Regions from separate parts of the Paenarthrobacter sp. YAF11_1 genome, predicted to be linked through region 2. Evidence: riboswitches for the same ligand, from Rfam matches in the RefSeq annotation. Region 2 holds a riboswitch; the other holds the start of a gene.
The links. Region 2 has a riboswitch for S-adenosylmethionine ahead of AB4Y77_RS07995 (DUF1737 domain-containing protein). Riboswitches for the same ligand answer to the same signal wherever they lie in the genome.
Positions count from the first base shown of each region.

Region 1: it holds a riboswitch for S-adenosylmethionine, as region 2 does, so the genes downstream of both, metX (homoserine O-acetyltransferase MetX) here and AB4Y77_RS07995 (DUF1737 domain-containing protein) in region 2, are expected to answer to the same signal.

Region 1 is NZ_JBFRDF010000003.1:413,946-421,528, reverse strand. It holds gene AB4Y77_RS07320 (alpha/beta hydrolase) at 1-581, opposite strand, end outside; gene AB4Y77_RS07315 (SGNH/GDSL hydrolase family protein) at 652-1,494, shown strand; gene AB4Y77_RS07310 (winged helix DNA-binding domain-containing protein) at 1,541-2,701, shown strand; gene AB4Y77_RS07305 (hypothetical protein) at 2,777-3,274, shown strand; gene metX (homoserine O-acetyltransferase MetX) at 3,297-4,418, opposite strand; SAM riboswitch class IV at 4,434-4,550, opposite strand; gene AB4Y77_RS07295 (bifunctional o-acetylhomoserine/o-acetylserine sulfhydrylase) at 4,735-6,075, opposite strand; gene AB4Y77_RS07290 (VOC family protein) at 6,277-6,915, shown strand; gene AB4Y77_RS07285 (CPBP family intramembrane glutamic endopeptidase) at 7,055-7,583, opposite strand, start outside.
Region 2 is NZ_JBFRDF010000004.1:93,983-101,565, forward strand. It holds gene AB4Y77_RS07965 (DUF6973 domain-containing protein) at 1-648, opposite strand, end outside; gene AB4Y77_RS07970 (UDP-N-acetylglucosamine 1-carboxyvinyltransferase) at 859-2,382, shown strand; gene AB4Y77_RS07975 (glutamate--cysteine ligase 2) at 2,532-3,728, shown strand; gene AB4Y77_RS07980 (hypothetical protein) at 3,725-4,372, opposite strand; gene AB4Y77_RS07985 (O-succinylhomoserine sulfhydrylase) at 4,383-5,591, opposite strand; gene AB4Y77_RS07990 (rhodanese-like domain-containing protein) at 5,592-6,002, opposite strand; gene AB4Y77_RS07995 (DUF1737 domain-containing protein) at 5,999-6,265, opposite strand; SAM riboswitch class IV at 6,279-6,390, opposite strand; gene AB4Y77_RS08000 (SulP family inorganic anion transporter) at 6,474-7,583, opposite strand, start outside.

The sequences.
Region 1 (7,583 bases), on a different contig from region 2:
CACATTCCTGTGTAAAGCACCTTGGTCAGGTCAACGTGCTTGCGCACCCACCCCATGGTGTAGTCGATCTTGTCCTGGGTGATCACGGGATCCTGCTGGTCCCGGCCCCAGAACAGGGGCACGGACCCGTCCAGTTCGTGGTCCCGGAAGGCGGCGTCAGCACCGGCGTCGATCACAAAGCCTGAAAGCCCGACGACGGCAGCAAAGTCTGCGGGACGGTAGCGGAGCATGGTGGTCGCCATGGCCATGCCCATGGAGAAGCCAAGCAAGGTGACCGAGGAGTGGTTGGCCTTGACCGTATCCAGCCACTCAAGGGCGTACTCGGCCGCGAGTTTCACGGCGTCCAAGGAGTAGTCGATCGATGCCGTGAGCGGGAACCATGTGAAGCCGGGCCCCATGGGCATCGGCGCGCGAAGGGCCGCCACCACAAATCCGTCAGGCAACAACCCGGCCAGGCTGAAGAGGTCGTCCTCATTGGACCCATACCCATGCAGCAGGACCAGGAGCGGCTTGCCGGCACGCTCGGCTTCGTCATGGGACCACAGGACAACGGGCGCGGGGAATACGGGGGCTTCAGTCATGGTTCCATTGTTGCAGTTACCCACAAGTAACAACCTACGGTGGCGTAGGTTCGCCGCGAGGGGGCAGGATATGAGCGTGAGTGAGAACAATCAGTTGTTGAAACCCGGCGATCCTGTGCAAAGACACCCGTGGACCCGTTATGTGGCACTGGGTGATTCCTTCACTGAGGGCATCGGCGACCCCGAGCCCCAGAACCCCGGCGGTCACCGTGGTTGGGCAGATCGGGTGGCCGAGGAGTTGGGCCGCGGCCAGTCTGACTTTGCCTATGCCAACCTTGCCATCCGTGGCAGGTTGTTGCAGCAGATCATCGATGAACAAGTAGGCCAGTGCTTGGAACTGCAGCCTGACCTCGTGTCCATCTCGGCCGGCGGCAACGACCTCATCCGGCCCGGCGGCGACCCCGATCTGCTGGCCGAGAAACTCGATACCGCAGTGGGAGAGCTGAGCTCGGGTGGAGCCACAGTGGTGCTGTTCAACGGCCCGGACACCGCCACGTCGGTGCTGGGACGCATCCGTGGGAAAGTGGCCATCTACAACGAGAACCTCAGGACTGTGGCTGCCCGCCATGACGCCGTGATAGCGGACATGTGGTCATTGCGGCAGCTGGCAGATCACCAAATGTGGGATGTTGACCGCCTGCACTTCTCACCCTTGGGACACCACACCATCGCCATGATGGTCCTGGACTCCCTGAACATCCAGCACACCCTTGAACCCTTGATGCCCAAGCCGCTGCCGCCGCGGACGTGGCGCGAGGCCCGCTCCTCGGACCTTGTCTGGGCACGCGAATACTTTGTCCCGTGGGTCATCCGACGGCTCCGGCACCAGTCATCCGGTGACGGCATCACCCCCAAGCGTCCGACGCCGGGCCCAGTCTTCGGCCCGAGCGGCACCTTGCTTCCGCGGCGCTAGGGCGATGTTCAGGTGATGGTGCCAGCAGGGTTCCTTGGGGGCAGCCGTGACGGATAACGCGTCCCCCTTCGCGGAGAATGTCCGGCGCCTGCGCCTGCGAAGGCAGCAACTGCGGGCCCCTTCCTCCGGGACCGCCGGAGACGTGGTCCGCAACCTGCTGGCAGTCCAGTCCCAGGAATTTCCCTATGCGCGATGGACCCTTGCACAAAGGACATCCGCCTCCACTTCCTCCGAGGTGGAACAGGCCGTTGCCGATGGAACCATACTGCGGACGCACATCCTGCGGCCCACGTGGCATTTTGTGCACCGGGACGACCTCGGCTGGCTGATGGGGCTCTCCGCGGACCGGCTGCACCAGGGAAACAAAGGCATGTACCGCCAAACAGGGGTGGACGAAGAAACATCGGCACTCAGTGGCCGGATCCTGGCTTCAGCCGTAGCCGACGGCGCCCACAAGACGCGCGAAGAACTGGCTGAGGTCCTGGGACAGGCCGGCTTACCCAGCAAAGGCCTGGGATTTATCTACCACCTCATGCACGCCGAGGTCAGTCGCGTCCTGGTGAGCGGCTCCCCCATCCGCTCTGCCGGTGGCGCCCTGAAGCAGACATACGCCCTTTTCGAGGAGCGGGTGCCAGGTTTCGTTCGTACGCCGTTGACCGGGGCGGACCGTGAAGAGGCCCTGGGCACGTTGGCGCTCCGGTACTTCTGCAGCCGCGGACCCGCCACCATCAAAGACTGCGCCGTGTGGTCAGGACTGACCATGAAGGACGTAAAGCTGGGGCTCCAGGTGGCTGAGGAACTGTCGCCGGGCGCTGTGGCTTCGGTCATCATGGACGGCTTGGAGTTTTATCTGGCTTCGGAAGATGTCGGCGAGCTCACCAAAGCCGGTGGCCCTCCGCGTCTTCATGACGCAGGGCTCCCCCGCGTCGACCTCATCCAGTGCTATGACGAATACGTTATGGGCTATTCGCAGTCCCGGCACTACTTGGGCGGGACTGCACCCTACTTCCCCGAGGACAACGGGCCCATGCACGTGGTCCTGCTGGATGGCAGGTTGGCCGGATGGTGGCGCCATGGATTCTCCGGTGGAGCCTGCCAACTGGATGTCCGCACGAACCGGCCAACAAGCCCTCCCGAACAGATGGCCCTGGACGTCGAAGTGGAACGCTATGGGCAGTTCCTGGGCATGGAGGCCAAGCTCCTCTGAAGCGCTCACTGCAGGCGCCGGAGTTCACGCCGCACGACCGGGCTAAGCTGGGATAAGACCTAGGAGGCCTGCACTGTGAACAATCTGATCTTCTGGATCATCGTCTGCTCGTGGCTGATTCCGCTCGGGATCCGCATGTACAACCGATCCCGCGCGCGCCGGATCCAGAACGGAACCTTCCGCGGCCCCGGCTATCCCCCGCAGCAGAACCTGCCCGGCCCTGGCTATCCGGCGCAGAATTACCCGCCGCAGAACTACCCTGCGCAGGATTACCGGGGACAGGACCAGCCTGGACAGGGTTACCCGAGTCAGGGTTACCCCGGGCAGAACTACCCCTCGCAGGGCTACCCGGGCTACCCATCCGGGCCCACCGTCATCCGCCCTGTGGATGACGAACCGCAGTCCGGGCCGCCGTCGAACTCTTCATCCCCCACGCCTTTCCCGGCCAACAACGGATCTGAGCCGCAAGGCTACCGCGCCCGCAAGCTGGCAGAACTGGACGCAAAGTTCAGCAACGGGGAGATCGCCATGGAGGATTACATGAAGCAGCGCGGCGACATCATGAACGGCTGACGCCGTTGAACGAACGTGGCGCTTAGGCGAAAAACGCGTCCTGGAGCTGGGCTGAGAGCTGGCCGATTTCCGTCAGGAACCCGTCGTGGCCGATCGGCGCCTCAATGACGTGGACCGGAACATCACCCGGCAGGGCTGCCGCCAATTCCCGGGATTGGGCCGGGAAATACAAGCGGTCGCTGTCCACCGCTGCCACGAAGAACTCCGCAGTGGCGCGTGACAATGCTGCCTCCAGCGATCCACGGCCGCGTGCGACGTCGTGGGACATCAGGGCTTCGGTGATGGCGATATAGCTGTTGGCATCAAATCGTCGGACGAGCTTTGTTCCCTGGTGGTCCAGGTAGCTCTCCACCTGATAGCGGCCACGCTCCCCCAGGACCGCAGCGGCCAGTGGTGTCTCCTGGTGCTGGGCTTCCCGGCCAAAGCGGAAATCCAATTCCAGCGCCGAGCGGTAGGTGATGTGGGCGATGCGCCGGGCCAGGGCGAGTCCGTGTTCGGGGGCCGTGCCACCGTAGTAATCGCCGTTGTTGAAGTTCGGGTCCTGACGAATGGCCAGGGTTTGGGCCTGTGCAAAGGCGATCTGCTCGGCCGTGCTGTAGGCACCCACGGATATCACGGCGCAGCGTTTCACCCGCTCCGGGAAAGTCGCTGCCCATTCCAAGGCGCGGGCGCCGCCCATCGACCCGCCCAACACTGCGTGCCAGGCCTCGATTCCCAGGGCTTCGGCCAGGCGCGCCTCAGCCTCGGTGCTGTCGCGCAGGGTGACCAAGGGGAACCGCGAGCCCCAAGGACGGCCATCCGGCGCCTCCGAGGACGGTCCGGTGCTGCCGTAGCAGCCGCCCACGATGTTGATGGAGATGACAAAGAACCTGTTGGTGTCGATGGTGGCACCGGGGCCTACCAGCTGCTCCCACCATCCCTCTTCGTCCGTGGCTCCCCGGGCAACGTGCGTGCTCCCTGTGAGGGCATGCTGGATGAGCACGGCATTGGAGGCATCGGCGTTCAGCTGCCCCCAGGTCTCATAAGCGAGGACGACGTCGGGAAGGAATCCGCCGGCTTCAAGGTCCAGCGACCCAATGGCGGCGTACTTGACGGTGCCGTCTTCTTCTCCGGATTTTGGAAGGGCTGTAGCAGTAATGGTCATTCCTTTGACACCTTAACCTCGCGCTTGCCCGTCGCCTTGCGTGCGAACAGGCCAGGTCTTCACCCGGGGCACCCCACCGCGGAGGAGGGTTGCCGGCCAGCAAGCCGGGGCTATGTGCTGGCACTCATGACCTAATACGAAGAGTCTAGGAAATACAGGGCGGTTATGGCGAAGAATGTGACATCAGTGTGACGGTTTAGGGCGTTTTCGTTCAGGAAGCAGCACTCCGGAATGCCACCCGGCGAATAATCGTCGGTCCGGGTGGCATCCAGGAACAGTGCCAGGTGCGGTCGGGCCGCTGCTTTCGGGGCTGGGTTCAGGCTCCCTTGGCGGCCCGGAACCCGGCTTCGAGGTCGGCGATGATGTCATCCACGTGCTCAATCCCCACGGACAAACGCACCAGGCCGGGGTTCACGCCGGCCACCAACTGCTGTTCAACCGTCAGCTGGCTGTGCGTAGTGGACGCCGGGTGGATGACCAGCGAGCGGACATCGCCGATGTTGGCAACATGCGAGTGCAGTTCCAGTCCGTCCACGAAGCGCTTGCCCGCTTCAACGCCGCCCTTGATGTTGAAGGCAACAATGGCGCCGGTGCCCTGTGGACCGTACTTCCGGCCACGGTCGTACCACGGGCTGGACGGCAGGCCGGCATAGGCGACCGATTCGACGTCGTCGTGGGCTTCCAGCCACTCGGCCACCTTGGTGGCGTTGGCTACGTGACGTTCGACGCGCAAGCTCAACGTCTCCAGCCCCTGGGCGATCAGGAAAGCATTGAACGGGGACACAGCGGAGCCGAGGTCGCGAAGAAGCTGGACCCGCGCCTTCAGGACGTAGGAAAGATTGGCGCCGAGCGCACCGTCCTTGCCAAGATCGCGGGCGTACACCAGGCCGTTGTAGCTCGGGTCAGGGGTATTGAAACCCGGGAAGCGTTCCGGGTCCTGGCCGAAGTCGAAGTTGCCGGAGTCCACAATCACGCCGGCAATGGCAGACCCATGCCCGCCAAGGTACTTGGTGGCAGAGTGGACCACGATGTCGGCGCCCCACTCGATGGGACGGATGAGGTAGGGAGTGGACAGTGTGTTGTCCACGATAAGTGGCACACCGGCCTCGTGGGCAGTGCGGGCGACGCCCTCGATGTCCAGTACGTCCTGGCGCGGGTTGGAAACTACCTCGCCGAAAAACAGCTTGGTGTTCGGCTGGACGGCGTCCCGCCACTGGTCCAGATTGTCCGGGTCTTCCACGAATGTCACCGAGATGCCGAACTTCTTCAGGGTGTGCGCCAGCAGGTTGTAGGTACCGCCGTACAGGCTGGGGCTCGCCACGATGTGGTCGCCGGCCTCCGCGATGTTGAGGATCGCGAAGGTCTCCGCGGCCTGGCCAGAGCTCAGCAGGAGGGCACCCAAGCCGCCTTCCAGGCTCGCGACCCGCTGCTCCACGGCATCCTGCGTCGGGTTGCCGATCCGGGTGTAGATGGGCGCGAGCTCGGCCAGGGCGAACCGGTTGGCTGCGCTCTCGGCACTGGGGAACACGAAGGACGTGGTCTGGTAGATCGGCAGTGCCCGGGCTCCGGTGGCAGAGTCAGGCTCCTGACCTGCGTGGATCTGGCGGGTTTCGAAAGACCATCCTTGGGACATGGAGTTCTCCTGTTCGTGGCGCATGGATTCTGTGGAAACGTGCTGCATGTGAGCTGGGGCCAGTCTAGGAAGTGTCCGGAGGCTTAGACAGCTTTGTGACGCCGGTGGAATCTTTCGGACTTTCAGCGTCCCTGCATGACGCCACACGGCACCGGTTATACACATCCCACCTTAGTTAGGCTTGACTTAGCTGAGACCCCGATCACAAAGTGCCAAGATGAAGCCATGCGCATGGATCACGTCTCTTACGCCTGTGAACGAGATGGCCTTTTGGCCACTACCGAACGAATTTCCGCGGCACTGGGAGTGGACGCTGTCCGGGGCGGAGTGCACCCGCGCTTCGGCACCCGGAACATGATCATTCCCCTTGCGGATAACAAGTACCTGGAAGTGGTGGAGGTCCTGGACCACCCCGCTTCCGACAAAGCACCCTTTGGCCAAGCAGTTCGTGCCCGCTCTGCCGCCGGTGGTGGCTGGATGGGCTGGTGCGTCGCTGTTGACGACCTGGCACCGTTCGAGGACCGCCTTGGCCGCTCAGCTGTTCCGGGCAACCGCAAGTTCCCTGACGGCCGCGAACTGGTGTGGCAGCAGATCGGTATCCTGGGCTTGATCGCAGATCCCCAGGTCCCGTACCTGCTCAAGTGGGAGGGCGACCCTTCACTCCACCCGTCCAGGATCTATGAAAGCGACGTCAAGATGTCCAGCCTCACCATTGCGGGCTCGGCGGAACGTGTCACCGAATGGCTCGGAGAGCCGGTGGAAAAGCCGCTTGAGGACGTCGCTGTCCAGTGGATGGCACCGCACGGCACTCCGGGAATCATGTCAGTAACTTTCGAAACCGCCTCAGGAGCCGTCACCATCTGACCATCCCGTCCATCCGGGCAAGTCCCGGCACCGGTCACCACTGTCCGGTAAAACTTCGGCCGCCATCAGCGGGTGCCAATGACGTCACCCACCGATGGCGGCCGGATATTTTTAAGCGCCCGTTGCCGTTGACGGCCGGCTACCCCAGTCCCATCGCCTTGCCGAACAGGCTGAAGCCGACGAACGCCACGATGTCCAGCAACGCGTGGGCAATCACCAAGGGCATGACCCGCTTGGTCTTGGTATAGATCCAGGCGAACACCAAACCCATGACCACGTTGCCGATGAACGGCCCAAAGCCCTGGTACAGGTGGTAACTCCCCCGCAGGACGGCGCTGACCAGAATGGCCACAGGCATGCTCCAACCGAACTTGCCGAAACGGTCCATGAGGTACCCCACCACGATCACTTCTTCCACGATCGCGTGCCGCATGGCCGAGAGGATGAGCACCGGCACGGTCCACCAGTAGGCGTCCAGGCCGCTGGGGACAATCGCCGTGGTGATGCCGAGGGCCCGACCGGCTGCATAGAGTCCCAGTGAGGGAATTCCGATCAGGGCGGCAAGTCCCACACCGTGGAGCAGGTCCTTGCCCGGCCGGGCAAAGTTGAAGCCGAGCCGGGCGAACGCCGAGCCGTTGTCGCCTTCGCGGTTTGCCTGGAGATGCGAG
Region 2 (7,583 bases):
CATGAGCGCGTTCCAATATGCGTGACGGAAGGCATCGTTCTGGTCATCGTTGCGGTCGGCGCTGGGGAAGCGGTCGTCGGCAGTGCTGAAGGCGTCATCGTGAATGCCTTTGAAGGCGTTCATCTCGAAAGGACCCAGGCCGTTGAGGAGCTCCGCTTCCTTTTCGGTGACCTCCCTCTGGTCAACCACGAAGCGCAGGGGGTCCCAGTCCCCGGGCCAATTGGTGGTTTCGGCGTCGCTGACCTGGTAATTGTCCAGGATTTCCTGCGGTGTTGGCTGGCCAGGGTTCGGATTGGCTGCGGTCTTGGTGGTGGAGTCGTTCCCGGGGTTGGCGGAGGTGCCGGAGCTGCCCGAGGTGCCGCTACCCTCCGTGGATGCGGAGGACTGCTGGTCGGCATTGGTGAGCACGCACTGTGACGCCTCTTCCAGGCCTCGAGTGGTTCTCTCCAGCAACGGCCTCAGGCGGCCCTGCCAATCTGCGGCAAAACGCTTGGCATCCTGGCCCTGCCAGCCGCCGCCCTGGCCGGTCATGCCTTGGCCGATCAGCGAGTCGAGCTCCCGGGCCCGGCTGGTCAGCAATGACGCACCGTTGGCCAAGGCCTTGGAGAGTGCTTTGAGTTGGTCGACGTCGGCGCCGTAGAAAGGCATGTTTCCCCCTGAGCTTTCCCTTCATGGTTTGGTATTGTTCCGCGGACCGCAATGGGTACTTCTGCCCGGTGGCTACTGAGGGAAAGCGTTCACCCGCAGCGACCAGCCGCCGTGGGGCTCTATATCTCACGGTGCGGGTATAGTGTGACGTTTGCCGCTCAAACGGCGTTTTGTACGAGTCTCCTAACTCACCTGTGATATTTCTTGGGTATGACGCAACCTACCGCTGAACACGTAGGCCTTCTGCTCCGCAACGCCCGTGGCGAAAAAGGGTGGACGCAGGGGCAGTTGGCAACCGAGCTTGGAACCAGCCAGAGCGCGATCGCCCGGATGGAGCAAGGTAAACAGAATCTCAGCCTCCGGATGATCGAACGGCTTGAGGCAATATTCGGCCGATCAATCGTCAAAGTGGGCAAGCCGCAGATGACCCACCTCCGGGTTGAGGGCGGCAGGACCCTGTCCGGCGAAGTGGATGTCAACAGCAGCAAGAACGCCGGCGTGGCGCTTTTGTGCGCCAGCCTCATCAACCGCGGCACCACCACGCTGCGCCGCCTGGCCCGCATCGAGGAAGTCAACAGGATTGTTGAAGTACTGACGTCCATTGGCGTCGAATGTACCTGGCTCAACGGAAGCGACCTCCGCATCCGCAGGCCCGATGTGCTGGACCTCGGTTCGATGGACGTAGACGCTGCCCGCCGTACCCGCAGCGTCATCATGCTGCTCGGTCCGCTCCTGGATGAGACCAGCGAATACCTGCTGCCGTACGCGGGTGGCTGCGACCTCGGAACGCGCACAGTTGAGCCGCACATGCAGGCATTGCGCCAGTTCGGGCTTGAGGTTGAAGCGAAGTCCGGGTTCTATTCCGTGACGGCGCCCCCGGCCGATGGCCACCACCGTTCCTTCGTCCTGACCGAACGTGGCGACACCGTCACCGAGAATGCCATCATGGCCGCCGCGCACCGCGAGGGCACCACCGTGATCCGCAATGCCAGCCCCAATTACATGGTCCAGGACCTGTGCTTCTACTTGCAGGGGCTGGGCGTGGAGATCCAGGGCGTCGGCACCACCACGCTGAAGATCACCGGCCGTTCCGCCATTGACGTGGAGATCGAGTACTTCCCGTCCGAGGACCCCATCGAGGCCATGAGCCTGATCACCGCAGGGATCGTCACCAACTCCGAGGTCACCATCCGCCGGGTCCCCATCGAGTTCATGGAAATCGAGCTCGCCACGTTGGAACAGATGGGCCAGAACCTTGAAATCTCCGGCGAATACATGGCACGCAATGGCCGGACCCGTCTGGTGGACGTTACCACCAAGCCCTCCGAGCTCCGCGCACCGCAGGACAAGATCCACCCCATGCCGTTCCCGGGCCTGAACATCGACAACCTGCCGTTCTTCGCTGTGATCGCGGGCAACGCTGAAGGCCAGACCATGATTCACGACTGGGTCTACGAGAACCGTGCCATCTACTTGACGGAACTCAACAAGCTGGGCGCACAGGTGCAGCTGCTGGATCCGCACCGGATCTACGTCAACGGACCCACCAAGTGGCGTGCTGCGGAAATCGGCTGCCCGCCGGCCTTGCGACCCGCCGCCTGCCTGCTTCTGGCGATGCTCGCTGCCCGGGGCACGTCCGAGCTCCGCAACATCTACGTGATCGAGCGCGGCTACGAGGACCTGGCCGAGCGGTTGAACACCATCGGCGCCAAGATCGAGTACTTCCAGGACTAGGCTCCACGCGTACGCCGGCAGCGGATCGTTAGCGCGCCCGTTTCCGCCATCCGCGCCAGCACGCTCTGGTGCGAATGGCGGAAACGGGGGCGGTCCTTCGCTTCGCCTTCGGCCCTGTCCTCTACCGGCCTCCTGACGCAGAATGGAGCATGCGGACTTTCGGGGTTGAGGAAGAGCTGCTCATCGTCCATCCTGTGACGGGAGAGCCTCTTGCCCTCGCGGATGCGCTGCTCGCGGGCCACAACCAGCCGGCATCCGCAACGAGCCTCAGCCACGAACTCAAGCTGGAGCAGATCGAAACCCAGACCCGCCCCTGCCACGGCTACGGTGAGCTTTTGCATCAGATCCGCCGCGGCCGGGCCATGGCCAATGAAGCGGCCGGCCAGCACGGCGCACGGGTTGCCGCGATCGCCACCTCCCCGCTGGATTCGAACACCCACACCACCCCGGATCCCCGTTATGCCGAGATGCTGGACCGCTTCGGCATCATCGCCACGGAACAACTGACGTGCGGATTCCATGTGCACACCTCTGTTGAGTCCCCCGAGGAAGGTGTGGTGGTGCTGGACCACATCCGGGACAAACTCGCCGTGCTCACGGCACTCACCGCCAACTCACCCTACTGGCGCGGCCTTCCTACCGGTTTCGACAGCTATCGCACGCAGGCATGGAACCGCTGGCCCACCTCTGGACCGTCGGCCGTGTTCGGATCACTCACTGCCTACCGACGCATCGTGAAGCGGCTGTTGGAAACGGGCGTGATCCTGGATGAGGGCATGATCTACTTCGATGCCCGCATCTCCCGGAACCACCCCACTGTGGAGGTCCGTGTGGCCGACGTCTGCCTCCGCGCCGAGGACGCCGCGTTGATTGCGGTGCTGGTGCGGGCTTTGGTTGAGACGGCTTCCTTGGAAATGCTCGACGGCGTTGAGCCCACCGCGGTGCCAACGGCACTCCTGCGGATGGCGAGTTGGCAGGCCAGCAATGCGGGGTTGCGTGGAGATCTCCTGGACTTCGGTGATTTCCGTCCCCAGCCGGCAGCGGGCGTGGTCTGGGCGTTGGTGGATTACGTGAGCCCAGTGCTGGATGACCAAGGCGAATTGGAGCTGGTCAAAGCGGGGATCTCAGATCTGCTGGAGCGGGGGAACGGCGCCCACGAGCAACGGGAAGCCGCGGTGCGGTACAACAACAGGCAGCGAGGCAGCCAGAACCAGCCGGGCAGTCCGCCCACCAACGCAGCCCTGGCCGCCGTCGTCGGGCATGCAGCGAAGGTGACGGTTCGCGGAACCTCTGCCGACGCGCACAAGGAGCCCGCGCCCATGTTGTCCAGGGTCAGGAGGCCTTAGGCCTTGTTGGGTTCCGGCTCTTCCCAGGCCATCAAGTAGGCGCCCGTGAGACCTTCCACAAGATAGAAGCAGAACGGCGGGATGTCCTTTTTCGCTACCAGAATGGCGCCGTAGACAGGTGCGCTGGCCGCAGCTGTGACGCCGATCCAGCGTTTTGTGGGCATGGAAAGAAGACTCCCACCCAAGGCGGCCAACGCCACAACATGCAGCCCGGAATAGGCCAGGAAAGGCGCGCTGGATCCTTGGCGGTAGGCAAAACCCTCAAGGTCAGCAGCCCGGCGGGCGAGGCTGGAGACGAAGAGCGGGGCGCCGGCGAGCAATGCGGCGGCGGCAGCGAAAGCCCACTTCTTCGCATTCCCACGTGGTGCGTTGTGGCCCGGAACGGCGTTCTGGCCCGGAACGGCGTTCTTGCCCGGAACGGCACGGGCAAACGCGGCGAATCCCACCGGCACGGCCACGGTTCCCACGGCGGTAAGGTGCTGGCCCACGATCCAACCGCGCCGTCCGGAGGTCAGCATGCGCAGGCGTTCGGCATCGTCCGGTGTCATGTAGACGCGCGAGACCGGCGAGATTCCCACGAACCACACCGCCGTGCCGGCAACGATGACCGCTCCGGCACGGCGATAGGGATGGTTCCCGCTCATGGCAACAAGGCTAGACCTGTTTGAGGGCCTTCTCCAGATCCAGGACGAGGTCGTCCACGTCTTCCAGTCCCACAGAGAGTCGGACTACTCCGTCGGAAAGCCCGATCGCCGCCCGGCCCTCCGGTCCCATGGCCCGGTGGGTGGTGGTGGCGGGGTGGGTGATGAGCGACTTGGAATCGCCCAGGTTGTTGGAGATGTCAATGACGCGGAGGCCATCGAGCAGGGCGAACGCAGCCTCTTTGGCTGAGCGCCCGGTCGAAGGAGACAGCTCGAACGTCAGCACGGTGCCGCCGGCCTTCATCTGCTTTGCGGCAAGCTCGTACTGCGGGTGGGACTTGAGCAGCGGGTACTTGACCCAGCTGATGGCAGGTTGCTGCTCGAGCCACGCTGCGATCTTCAAAGCGGATGCCGAGCTGTGGTTTACCCGCAGTCCGATGGTCTCCAAACCCTTGGTCAGCACCCAGGCATTGAACGCGGAAAGAGAGGGACCGGTGTGGCGCATGAGCTGCTTGACGGGACCATCGATGAACTCTTTGGTGCCCAGGATCGCACCGCCAAGGACACGACCTTGGCCATCAATGTGCTTGGTGCCGGAGTACACGATCACGTCCGCGCCCAGCTCACCGCAACGCTGCAGCAGGGGAGTGGCGAAGACATTGTCTACCACGACGGTCGCCCCGGCGGCATGCGCCAGTTCGCTGACGGCGGCGATGTCGACGATTTCCTGCATGGGATTGGACGGCGACTCGAAGAACACGGCAGTGGTCGGTTCCGAGAGGGCTTCACGCCATTGATCCAGATCCGGGCCGTCAACGAACACAGTCTCCACGCCCCAGCGGGGCAGGATCTCGTTGAGGATCACGAAGCAGGAGCCGAACAGCGAGCGGGCGGCAACCACACGGTCGCCTGCAGCCAGCAGGGCACCCAGGGCAGTGAAAACCGCGGACATGCCGGACGCCGTGGCAAAGCACGCCTCAGTGCCTTCGAGCAGCCTCAGCCGCTCCTGGAATGTGGCGACGGAGGGGTTGCCGTAGCGGGAGTAAACGAAGCGTTCGTCCTCGCCGGTGAAGGCACGTTCGGCAGCAGCGGCCGATTCGTAGACAAAGCCGGAGTTCAGGAAAACGGGCTCGGATGTTTCCTGGAAATTGGTGCGGTCAAGGCCACCGCGAACGGCCTGGGTGTCAGGGCTCCAGCCGGCGGCGTCGGGATTGAAAGTCACTTACTCGGTCCCCAGATTCGTCGGCAGGCCACGGTTCTTCCAGCCGTTCACGGTGCGCTCACCGTAGCGGTCCGGTTCCCCTTCGAAGCCCTCAAGGACGTTGTAGGCCGTGAAGCCGGCCTGCGTTGCGGCAATGGCGGCGGAGATGGAGCGCTGCCCGGAGCGGCAGATGAAGACGAGCTCCACGGCATCGTCCTCGGGTGCCTGCTGCTGCAGGTCCTCTATGAAGCGGGAGTTCGGGATACCGCCGGCGAGGTTCCACTGGATGAACAGGGGATCGTTCTCAGTGGCTTTGGTGTCCGGGATGCCGATGTGGGCCCACTCGCCCTCGGTGCGCACATCCACCAGGATGGCGCCTTCTTCAAGCTTGGCCCACGCATCCTGCGGGGTCAGGTCACCTGCGTAGCTCATGCGTGGCCCTCGAATGCTTCTTCATCGTCGTAGTTCTCGAGCTGGTCCACTGCGTTGGCGACGGCGGCGTCAGCATTGGCAATCGCCGCAGGCAGCACAATTGCCTGGGCCACGATGACTTCCGTGCCGTTGAAGGTAGCTGCCGGGCTGCCATGGAGCACATAGCCTTCGGCGAGGGAGTTGTGGATACGCTCGCAGAAATCGCGATTATCCGGGCCTGTAATCAGGCGGTAAGAGAGTTTTTCTTCAGTGGGTTCAGGCATTGCTGGTGCTCCTCAGTCACGCTTGCAGTTCGAGTTGTCGATACGCCGAGTAGTCACCTGAGGCACCCCGCCGGAGAGAGGGTTGCCGACCAGCAAGTCAGGGCTTTGCGCTGGTACTCATTACTCAAGAAAAACGTAACATCCACGGGCGTCGGGCTGCACTTGCGGGTGGCTGCACCGTCGTCATGTTGCGTAATCGGCGGCTGCTTCACTGCCGGTCCTTAAGCGCCCGCACTGCCGCGCCGACAGTGGGGTAGAAGTGGTCCGGCGTAAATCGGGCCGCCGTACCAAGGCGGATCAACTTGTCCTTCACAGGTCCTTTGAGCTCGGCAAACACCAGGTCCACTCCTTTTCTGGCCAGCCATTCGTCCAGGGTTACCAGGTCATCCAAGGCGGTGGTGTCGATCCCCGTGATGGGTTCTGCAGCAAGGATGACGTGGGTAATGGGCTCCGCGGACTCGTCCGGGGCCTCGTCGAGTTGCTCCCTGACAAAGCTGGCCAGGACCTGTCCGTTGCCGAAGAACAGGGGTGCATCGAACCGGAGGATCAAGAGCCCGGGAATTCGCTCGCCTTCGGGGTGCCGTTCAAGGTCGTGATACCCGGGGACGCCTTCCTCGGCGCCGAGTTCGGTTCGGTACGGATCCCATGCCCTGCGGACAAAATCCAGGAGCGCCAAGGCGATGGCCACCACGATTCCCTGGAGGACACCCACCGTCAGCACTCCCACGAACGCGGCCAGCATCACCACGGACTCGCTGCGGCTCAGGCGCAGGAGCCGCCGGACGCCCGCTGGATCCGCGAGGGCAATGGCTGCGGCGATGACGACGGCGGCCAAGGTTGCCGATGGCAGGTACTCGGTCACGCCCGGTGCCAGCAGCATGAACGCCAGCACCAACACGGAGCCCACCACCCCTGTCATCTGGGATTTCGCGCCGGCATCCACGGCCACCGGGGTCCTGGAGGTACTGCCGGAGATGGGGAACCCGCCCAGGAGGCCTGTAGCAGCATTGGCTGCACCAAGCGCAGCCATCTCCCTGTTTCCGGAGACCTTCTTCCCTTCCTTGGCTGCCAATGTCTGTGACAACACCCCTGTGTCAGCGAAAGCCATGAGTGCAATGCCTGCGGCGGCAGGGAGCAGCGTCAGGGCGTCGGCCCAGCCGATGCCCCCGAGTGCGGGCATGGGCAGGCCCTGCGGCAGGACCCCGGTGACTTTGACGTCGCCGTTGAGCCCGAAGACCGCCGTCGCAACGCACGAGCCAACCACCGCCAGCAGAACGCCGGGTACCTTCCATTTCAGGAGCCGGGGGATCCAGATGAG